2 regions of the Isoptericola sp. NPDC056605 genome follow, and region 2 is predicted to be linked to the other one. Evidence: predicted binding sites of a transcription regulator. Region 2 holds the regulator's gene; the other holds the start of a gene.
The links. The regulator HspR, encoded in region 2, represses chaperone genes until heat shock. The targets are predictions, from matches to a motif close to AAGTTGAGTCNNNNNGACTCAACTT.
Positions count from the first base shown of each region.

Region 1: a site for HspR is predicted at 1,960-1,984, ahead of clpB (ATP-dependent chaperone ClpB). Genes of this name have one in related genera too.

Region 1 covers NZ_JBHTVT010000003.1:12,863-17,267, forward strand. The annotation lists gene clpB (ATP-dependent chaperone ClpB) at 1-1,899, opposite strand, end outside; gene ACFQ8Y_RS04280 (LppM family (lipo)protein) at 2,047-3,117, shown strand; gene ACFQ8Y_RS04285 (alpha/beta hydrolase) at 3,110-4,102, shown strand; gene ACFQ8Y_RS04290 (DNA-3-methyladenine glycosylase 2 family protein) at 4,165-4,405, shown strand, end outside.
Region 2 covers NZ_JBHTVT010000006.1:138,518-142,922, reverse strand. The annotation lists gene dnaK (molecular chaperone DnaK) at 1-500, shown strand, start outside; gene grpE (nucleotide exchange factor GrpE) at 497-1,132, shown strand; gene ACFQ8Y_RS08605 (DnaJ C-terminal domain-containing protein) at 1,237-2,247, shown strand; gene ACFQ8Y_RS08600 (heat shock protein transcriptional repressor HspR) at 2,303-2,740, shown strand; gene ACFQ8Y_RS08595 (DUF1540 domain-containing protein) at 2,907-3,215, shown strand; gene ACFQ8Y_RS08590 (hypothetical protein) at 3,253-4,059, opposite strand; gene ACFQ8Y_RS08585 (sigma-70 family RNA polymerase sigma factor) at 4,242-4,405, shown strand, end outside.

The sequences.
Region 1 (4,405 bases), on a different contig from region 2:
GAACAGGAAGTCCGCGAGCGACTTGGCGAGCTCCGTCTTGCCGACGCCGGTCGGGCCGAGGAAGAGGAACGACCCGGTCGGACGGTCGGGGTCGGCCACGCCGGCCCGCGAGCGCCGCACGGCGTCGGACACCGCGCGGACGGCGGCCGTCTGGCCGATGAGCCGCTCGCCGATGACGTCCTCCATGTGCAGGAGCTTCTCGGACTCGCCCTGCAGCAGGCGCCCAGCGGGGATGCCCGTCCAGGCGGAGACGACCTCGGCGATCTCGTCGGAGCCCACCTTGTCGGCGATCATCGGCGCCTCGTGAGCCTGGGCCTCGTCCGCCTCCTGGGACGCCTCGGCCCGCTCGGCCTCCGCGAGCTCGCGCTCGACCTGCGGGATCTCCCCGTACAGGAGGCGGGCGGCGGACTCGAGGTCGCCCTCGCGCTGCAGCCGGTCGGACTCGGTGCGCAGCTCGTCGATGCGGGCGCGCAGGTCGCCGACGCGGTTGTGGCCGGCCTTCTCCGACTCCCACCGCGCGGTGAGCGCGGCGAGCTGCTCGCGGGTGTCCGCGAGGTCGGCGCGCAGGCGCTCCAGGCGCTCGGTGGAGGCGGCGTCGTCGGACTCCTTGAGCACGACCTCCTCCATCTCGAGGCGCGTGACGGCGCGCTGCAGCTCGTCGATCTCGACGGGCGAGGAGTCCATCTCCATGCGCAGGCGCGACGCCGCCTCGTCGACGAGGTCGATCGCCTTGTCCGGGAGCTGACGACCGGTGATGTACCGGTCGGACAGCGCGGCCGCGGCGACGAGCGCGGAGTCCGCGATCGTCACCTTGTGGTGCGCCTCGTACCGCTCCTTGAGCCCGCGCAGGATCGCGACGGTGTCCTCCACGGACGGCTCGCCGACGAACACCTGCTGGAACCGGCGCTCGAGGGCCGGGTCCTTCTCGATGTGCTCGCGGTACTCGTCGAGGGTCGTGGCCCCGACCAGGCGCAGCTCGCCGCGGGCGAGCATGGGCTTGAGCATGTTGCCCGCATCCATGGCGCCCTCGCCGCCGGCGCCCGCGCCGACGACGGTGTGCAGCTCGTCGATGAAGGTGACGACCTCGCCGTCCGACGCGGTGATCTCCTCGAGCACGGCCTTGAGGCGCTCCTCGAACTCGCCCCGGTACTTGGCGCCCGCGACCATGCCCGCCAGGTCGAGCGCGACGAGGCGCTTGCCCTGCAGGGACGTCGGGACGTCGCCCGCGACGATGCGCTGCGCCAGGCCCTCGACGACGGCCGTCTTGCCGACGCCGGGCTCGCCGATGAGGACGGGGTTGTTCTTGGTGCGGCGGCTGAGCACCTGCACGACGCGCCGGATCTCGGAGTCGCGGCCGATGACCGGGTCGAGCTTGCCGTCGCGGGCGCGCTGCGTGAGGTCGCTGCCGTACTGCTCCAGCGCCTTGTACGTGCCCTCGGGGTTGGGGCTGGTGACGCGGGACGAGCCGCGGACGGCGGGCAGCGCCGCGCGCAGGGCGTCGGCGGTCGCGCCCGCCTCGGTCAGCGCCTGGGCAGCGGCGGACTGCCCGGCGGCGAGCGCGATGAGCAGGTGCTCGGTCGAGACGTACTCGTCGCCGAGCGCCTCGGCCTCCTTGCCCGCGTTCTCCAGCACGGCGCTCATCGCGCGCGACGGCGCGGGCTGCGCGACGGCGGAGCCGCTCGCCTGCGGCAGGGCGACGAGGGCCGCGCGGGCGCGCTGGCCGATCTGCTGGGCGTTCGCGCCGACGGCGTCGAGCAGGCCGACGGCGACGCCGCCGCTCTGCTGGAGCAGCGCCTGGAGCAGGTGCACCGGCTCGAGCTGGGGGTTGCCCGCGGCCGACGCCGACTGGACGGCGTCGCCGAGCGCCTGCTGCGACATGGTCGTGAGCTTGATGTCCATGGGACCTCCGGGATGACGTGCGGTGATACGGGTCAGACTCCTGTCGGGGGAACGTCGCCAAAGTTGAGTCTATTCCGCTCAACTTTGAGCGCAAGGCGCCCGGGGTGCCAGGTGGCTCCCCGGCGGCCGCTGCGGGATGCTGGGCCGGTGACCACTCCAGCCCGCGGCCCCGTGCGCCGCCTCCGCACCGCGATCGCGGCGGCCCTGGCCGCCGTCGGCCTTCTCGCCCTCGCCGGGTGCATGAAGGTCGACATGGACATGACGCTGTCGGAGGACGACACCGTCTCCGGCTCGATCGTCATGGCCGTCTCGAACAGCCTCGCCGAGACCATGGGGATGGAGCCCGGCGAGCTGTGGAAGCAGGCCGGCGGCGAGCTCTCCCAGAACCTGCCCGAGGGCACGTCCCAGGAGCCGTACTCCGACGACGAGTACACCGGGACCAGGTACACCTTCACCGACGCCCCGATCAGCCAGATCTCCGGCGAGGGCGGCGAGGACCTCACCATCACCCGCGACGGCGACGACTACGTCGTGGACGGCACGATGGACCTCTCCGAGGGCGCCGACCAGCTGGAGTCGCTGCCGCAGAACGTGCAGGACGCCTTCGACGTCCGCCTCGCCGTCACGTTCCCCGGGCCGGTCAGCGACGCCACCGGCACCGTCGACGGCAACACCGTCACCTGGACGCCGAAGGTCGGCGAGAACACCGAGATCCACGCGGTCGGCTCGGCCACCGCCGGCAGCAGCTTCCCGTGGTGGATCGTCGGCCTCGTCGTCGGGCTGGTCGTCATCGGCCTCGTCGTGTGGTTCGTCGTGCGGAACAACCGCCGTCCCGCTACGTCGACGGTCACGGGCACCGCGACGGGCGACGCCGCGTTCGCCGCGCAGGCCGCCCCCGGGGCCGTGCCGGCCGCCGGCCCGACGCCGGAGGAGCAGGTCTTCGGCACCCCCGCGGCCCCGCCCGCCGAGCCGACCACCGGCCCGGTCGCCGAGCCGCTCGAGCCGGAGGCCGCGCCCGAGACCGCCGCGCCCGCCGGCCCCACGACCGGCCCCGTCGCCGAGCCGCTGGAGCCCGGCCGCCCGGGCGAGGAGGACACGGTCCGGCAGGAGCCCGCCGGCGGCGCCACCGAGCCCGACGCCGAGCCCGACGTCACGGGCACGCCCGACGACCGCCCCGGCGACGAGGACCGTCCGTCCGGTCCCGCGCAGGGTGCCTGAGGCGCCGGCCGCGCCGCTCCCCGGACCCGGGGCGTGGCGCGAGGACGTCCTCGGCCCGGAGTTCCGGGCGCGCACGCTGCCGCTGCCCGGTGGCGCGGAGGCCGTGCTGGTGCGGCACGTGCCGTCCACGCCGGCTGACGACGGCACGCCGGGACCTCGCGGCGCCGTCGCGCGCACGGCGGTGCTGTACGTGCACGGGTTCGCGGACTACTTCTTCCACCCGCACCTCGCGGCGGCCGTCGCCGGGCGCGGGCTCGCGTTCTACGCCGTCGACCTGCGCGGGCACGGGCGCGCCTGGGACGCCCAGGTGGCCGCCGGCGGAGACCCGAACCAGGTGCGCGACATCGCCGTGTACGCGCAGGACCTCGACGCCGCGGCTGCCGTCGTCCGGGCCGCGGGGCACGAGCGGCTCGTGGTGCTCGGCCACTCCACGGGCGGGCTCGTGGCCCCGCTGTGGGCCGCGGCCCGCCCGGGCCGGGCGGACGCCCTGGTGCTCAACAGCCCCTGGGTCCAGCTCAACAAGCCCCGCCCGGTGCGGGTGGCCGCCACCGCGCTCGTCGAGGCCCTCGGCGTCGTCGCGCCGCGCGCCGTCGTGAACCACCTCGACGACGACTACGCGCGGGCCCTGCACCGTGCCCACGGCGGCGAGTGGGACTTCGACGCGGCGTGGAAGCCGCACGAGCCGTTCGCCGTCCGCGCCGCCTGGCTGCGGTCGGTGCTGCGCGCGCAGCGCCGCCTCGCGCGCGGCCTGGGGCTCCGGATCCCGGTGCTGGTGCTGACCTCCGACCGGTCCACCACGGACCAGCACCTCACCACGGACACCGTGCTCGACGTCGCGCACATGCGCGAACGGGCGCGGCGGCTCGGGGGCGACGTCACCGTGCGCACGGTCGCGGGCGGCACCCACGACCTGGCGCTGTCACCGCGGCCCGCCCGCGACGCCTACCTCGCCGCCGTCCTCGACTGGATCGAGGCTCTCCCCTAGCGCCCACGGTCGTGTCCGATTCCCGCTAGCACCTGGTCGGTGGGGCGCGTGAGGATGGGGACATGACGACGACAGCCCGCCCCGACGCACGGGAGTTCGAGGAGCGCTACCGCGCCATCGCCGCGCGCGACACCCGGTTCGACGGGCAGTTCTTCACGGCGGTGCGGTCCACCGGCATCTACTGCCGCCCCTCCTGCCCGGCGCGCACGCCCAAGCCGGAGAACGTCACCTTCTACCTCACCTCGGCGGCGGCGCACGAGGCGGGCTACCGCGCCTGCAAGCGGTGCCTGCCCGAGGCCGCGC
Region 2 (4,405 bases):
TGCACGTGTCCGCCAAGGACCGCGGCACGGGCACCGAGCAGTCGATGAAGATCACCGGCGGGTCGGCCCTCCCCAAGGAGGACATCGACCGCATGGTGAAGGACGCCGAGGAGCACGCCGCCGAGGACAAGAAGCGTCGCGAGGAGGCGGAGACCCGCAACCAGGCCGAGGCCTTCGCGTACTCGATGGAGAAGCAGATCGCGGACAACCGCGACAAGCTCCCCGCCGAGGTCGTGACCGAGGTCGAGGCCGACATCGCCGGCGTCAAGACCGCCCTGGAGGGCGAGGACGCCGACGCCGTGAAGTCCGCGTACGAGAAGCTCGGCGCGTCCTCGCAGAAGATCGGCCAGGCGCTCTACGCCACGGCCGAGCAGGAGCAGGCCGCGGGTGACACCCAGGCGGCCGAGGACGACGCGGCCGCCGCCGCGGGCGCGACCTCCGCTCCCGACGAGGACGTGGTCGACGCCGAGATCGTCGACGACGAGGACGACAAGAAGTGACGGACGAGAACCAGCGGTCGGTCCCCGAGCCCCCGGAGAACTCCGAGGGCTCGGGGGAGACCCCCTTCCAGTTCACCGACAAGCGCAAGGTCGACCCGCAGTCGGGCGAGGCGCGTGCCTCCGAGCCCGCCGCCGCGGGGGAGGGCGACGACCCGCTCGCCGCCCTCGACTTCGAGCCCGAGGGCGAGGCCGCCGAGAGCGCCGAGGTCCTCGCGGCCAAGGCCGAGGCGGCCCAGCACCTGGACGCGCTGCAGCGCGAGCGGGCGTCGTTCACGAACTACCGCAACCGGTCGCTGCGCGACCAGGAGGCGGCGCGGACCCAGGGCACGCAGGACGTGCTCGCCGCGCTGCTGCCGGTGCTCGACGACATCGAGCGCGCCAAGCAGCACGCCGAGCTGAGCGGGCCCATGGCGGCCATCGCGGAGAAGCTCGACGCGTCGCTGGCGCGGTTCGGCATCGAGCGCTTCGGCGCGGTCGGGGAGGAGTTCGACCCGAACGTCCACGAGGCGCTCATGCACAACGTGGACCCCGAGGCGACGGGCACGACCGTCGCGATGGTGGTCGAGCCCGGTTACCGCATCGGCGAGCGGGTCGTCCGAGCCGCCCGCGTGGGCGTCGTCGGCCCCGAGTGACACCACCCGCGAGATCGACCTGCCCGTCGTGAGACAGACCCTTCGAGGGCCGCTCTCACGACGGGCGGGTCGATCTCGCGGACAATGACAGGAAGGAGGGCGTCGTGACAGGTCAGGACTGGATCGAGAAGGACTTCTACTCCGCTCTCGGCGTCCCCAAGGACGCGGACGACGCGGCCATCAAGAAGGCGTACCGCAAGCTCGCGCGCCAGTACCACCCGGACCAGAACCCGGGAGACGCGTCGGCGGAGGCGAAGTTCAAGGAGATCGGCGAGGCGTACGCCGTGCTGTCCGACTCCGAGCAGCGCCAGCAGTACGACGCCGTGCGCGCCATGGCCGGAGGCGGTGCCCGCTTCGCGGCAGGCCCGGGCGGCGGTGGCGGCAACGGGTTCGAGGACGTCTTCGGCTCGATGTTCGGCGGCGGCGCCGGCCCGAACGTGCGCTACCAGCAGTACCCCCAGGGCGGCGCGGGCGGCGGAGGCTTCGAGGACATCCTCAGCTCCATGCTCGGCGGCCAGGGCGGCTTCCGCAGCGGCGGCCGGCAGCGCGCCGGCTTCACGACTCCGCAGAAGGGCCCGGACGTCGCGGCCGAGACCACGCTGCCGTTCCGCACGGCGGTGGAGGGCGCCACCGTCGAGTTCACGGTGGACGGCCGCAAGGTCAAGACCAAGATCCCCGCCGGCGTGAACGACGGCCGCAAGCTGCGCATCCGCGGCAAGGGGCGTCCCGGCTCGGGCGGCGGCGACGCCGGCGACCTCGTGGTCACCGTGCACGTCGCGCCGCACCCCGTCTTCACGCTCGACGGCGCGAACCTGCGCATGACGGTCCCCGTGACCTTCGCGGAGGCCGCGCTGGGCACGACGGTCGAGGTGCCGACGCTCGACGGGCACACCGTGCGGCTCAAGGTGCCGGCGGGCACGCCCACCGGGCGGGTGCTGCGGGTCAAGGGCCGCGGCGTGAGGACCACGAAGACGCAGGGCGACCTGCTGGTCACGGTCCAGGTGGCCGTGCCGCAGAAGCTCAGCAAGAAGGCGAAGGAGGCGCTCGAGGCGTTCGCCGCCGAGAGCGACCACGAGGACGTGCGGGCGGGGCTCGCGCAGCGCGCGGCGGAGTGACGCCGCGGCGAGGCGCGGGCTGACCGGCCGGAGGCACCGAGCGAGGGAGGTAGCGATGGTCACCGAGGACGCGCCGGTGCTGACCGTGTCGCAGGCGGCCCGGCTCGCCGGCATGCACCCGCAGACGCTCCGGCAGTACGACCGCCTCGGGCTGGTCACGCCGCGCCGGACCCCCGGGCGCGGCCGCCGCTACTCCCAGCGCGACGTGGCACGCCTGCTCGAGGTGCAGCGGCTCGCGCAGGTGGAGGGCATCAACCTCGCCGGGATCCGACGGATCCTCGACCTGCAGGAGCACGTCGCCCAGCTCGAGGGCCGGCTCGCGGCGCTCGCGATGCAGCCCGGCGGCCGGGTGTTCACGGCGGGCTCGACGGGCGACGTCGTCGTCGTGCGCCGCGGCCAGCGCGTGCGCCGCGCGGAGCGGTCCGACCTCCGGGCCGACATCGAGGCCGAGGAGGGCGCGCTGGTGCTGTGGCGCCCGCACCGCCGCGGCTGACGTCTTTTCGCAACGCAATTCTTCGCTAATTCATGGTGCAATAGGTAAGGTATTCCTTATTCGATACGCCGTGAATTCGATCCCGCATTCGCTGTGCATTTCCGTGCGAGAGGAATATCGTGGTCGAAGGCGGCGAGAGCCGGCGTCGAGCGGCGAGGAGCGCACCATGAGCACGCTGATGGAGATGCCCGAGGTCACCGAGTGCACCGTCGAGGGCTGCGGCTACAACCACGACCACGGCTGCCACGCCGGGGCGGTGACGATCGCGGGGCACAGCGGCGACGCGGCGTGCGCCACCTTCATCCCGCTGAGCGCGAAGGGCGGCCTCGAGAAGGTCGTCGCCCACGTGGGCGCGTGCCAGCGCGGCGACTGCGTCCACAACACCGACCTCGAGTGCGCGGCGTCGGCCATCCGCGTCGGCCCCGGCCCGGACGACGAGAGCCACGCCGACTGCCTCACGTACGCCCAGCACTGACGCGGCACCTGACCGGGGCCGTGCCGGGCCGGTACGGCTAGCGGGCCAGCTGCGTCAGCAGCTCGACGGCGGCGGCGTGCGACGTCGGGAGGCGCTCCACCCACACCCGGGTGGGGCGCCTCAGCGCGTCTCCGAGGCCCATGAGCGCGGCGTTGCGCTCCACCACCCCGCGGGTGGCCTTGGCCAGGTCGGGCACCCCCGTGTCGCGCCGCGCGAGCACGACGAACACGCCGTCGGTGAGGGCGGCCATCGGGTGGCCCTCGCCGTAGACCTGCTCGAGGGCGCGGCCGACGGTCGCGGAGCGTGCGGCGCGGTCCCACGGGGCGAGCCCGTCGACGGCGACGTCGACGACGACGAGGCAGTGCGTGTCCGGCACGTCCTGGTCGGCGCCGACGGCGGCGCCGTAGGTCTCCCGCAGCCGCTCGGCCAGGTACTCGCGGGTGGGGAGCCCGGAGCTGGGGTCGCGCAGGGCGCCGAGCGCCGGCTCGGCGTCGCGGCCGCGCACCCACCCGACGGCGACGGCGCGGACCGCGTCGGGGTCGGCCGGGTGGTGGGCGGAGCGGTACAGGCACTCGAGGTCGTCCAGCGTCTCGCCCAGGCCGACGCCGGCCCGTCCGCGCGCGGCGCCGAGCCGGTGGGCGGCGGCGTGGGGGGACCGGCCGTCGTCGAACGCCTCGACGAGGGCGTCCACGGCGGGGTGGTACCAGTCGTCCGGACGCAGCCATACCTCGGCGAGGCTCGTCGCGCGCCAGCGGTCGATCACGTCCGAGACGTGCTCGGGCGCGTCGGGGGGCCCGCTCGTGGACCGGTTCATGATGAAGGGACCGCCATGGGCAGCCATCATGACGCAGTTGTGGCCGACTTTCATCGGTAGGTGCCCCGGGATAGCCCTCTCCGCTGCCTGAGGCACGGAATCCCGCGGATCTCGGCCCAAAGTTCACCCCGCGAGCAGGTGCTCCCGGCGCGTAAAGTACGGGGGTCTGCGTGTGGCCTTCGCGCAGCATCGGGTGCAGAGCGAGGTCGGCCATGACGGACGTCTACGTGGGGTCGGACGACTCGGCGCGCAGTGACGCCGAGCTGATCCTCGACGTGCGCGGTGGGGACCTCGAGGCGTTCGGGGCCCTCTACACCCGGCACCTCCCGGCGGCGCGGGCCGTGGCCCGGCAGTACGTCCGGTCGGCGGCCGACGC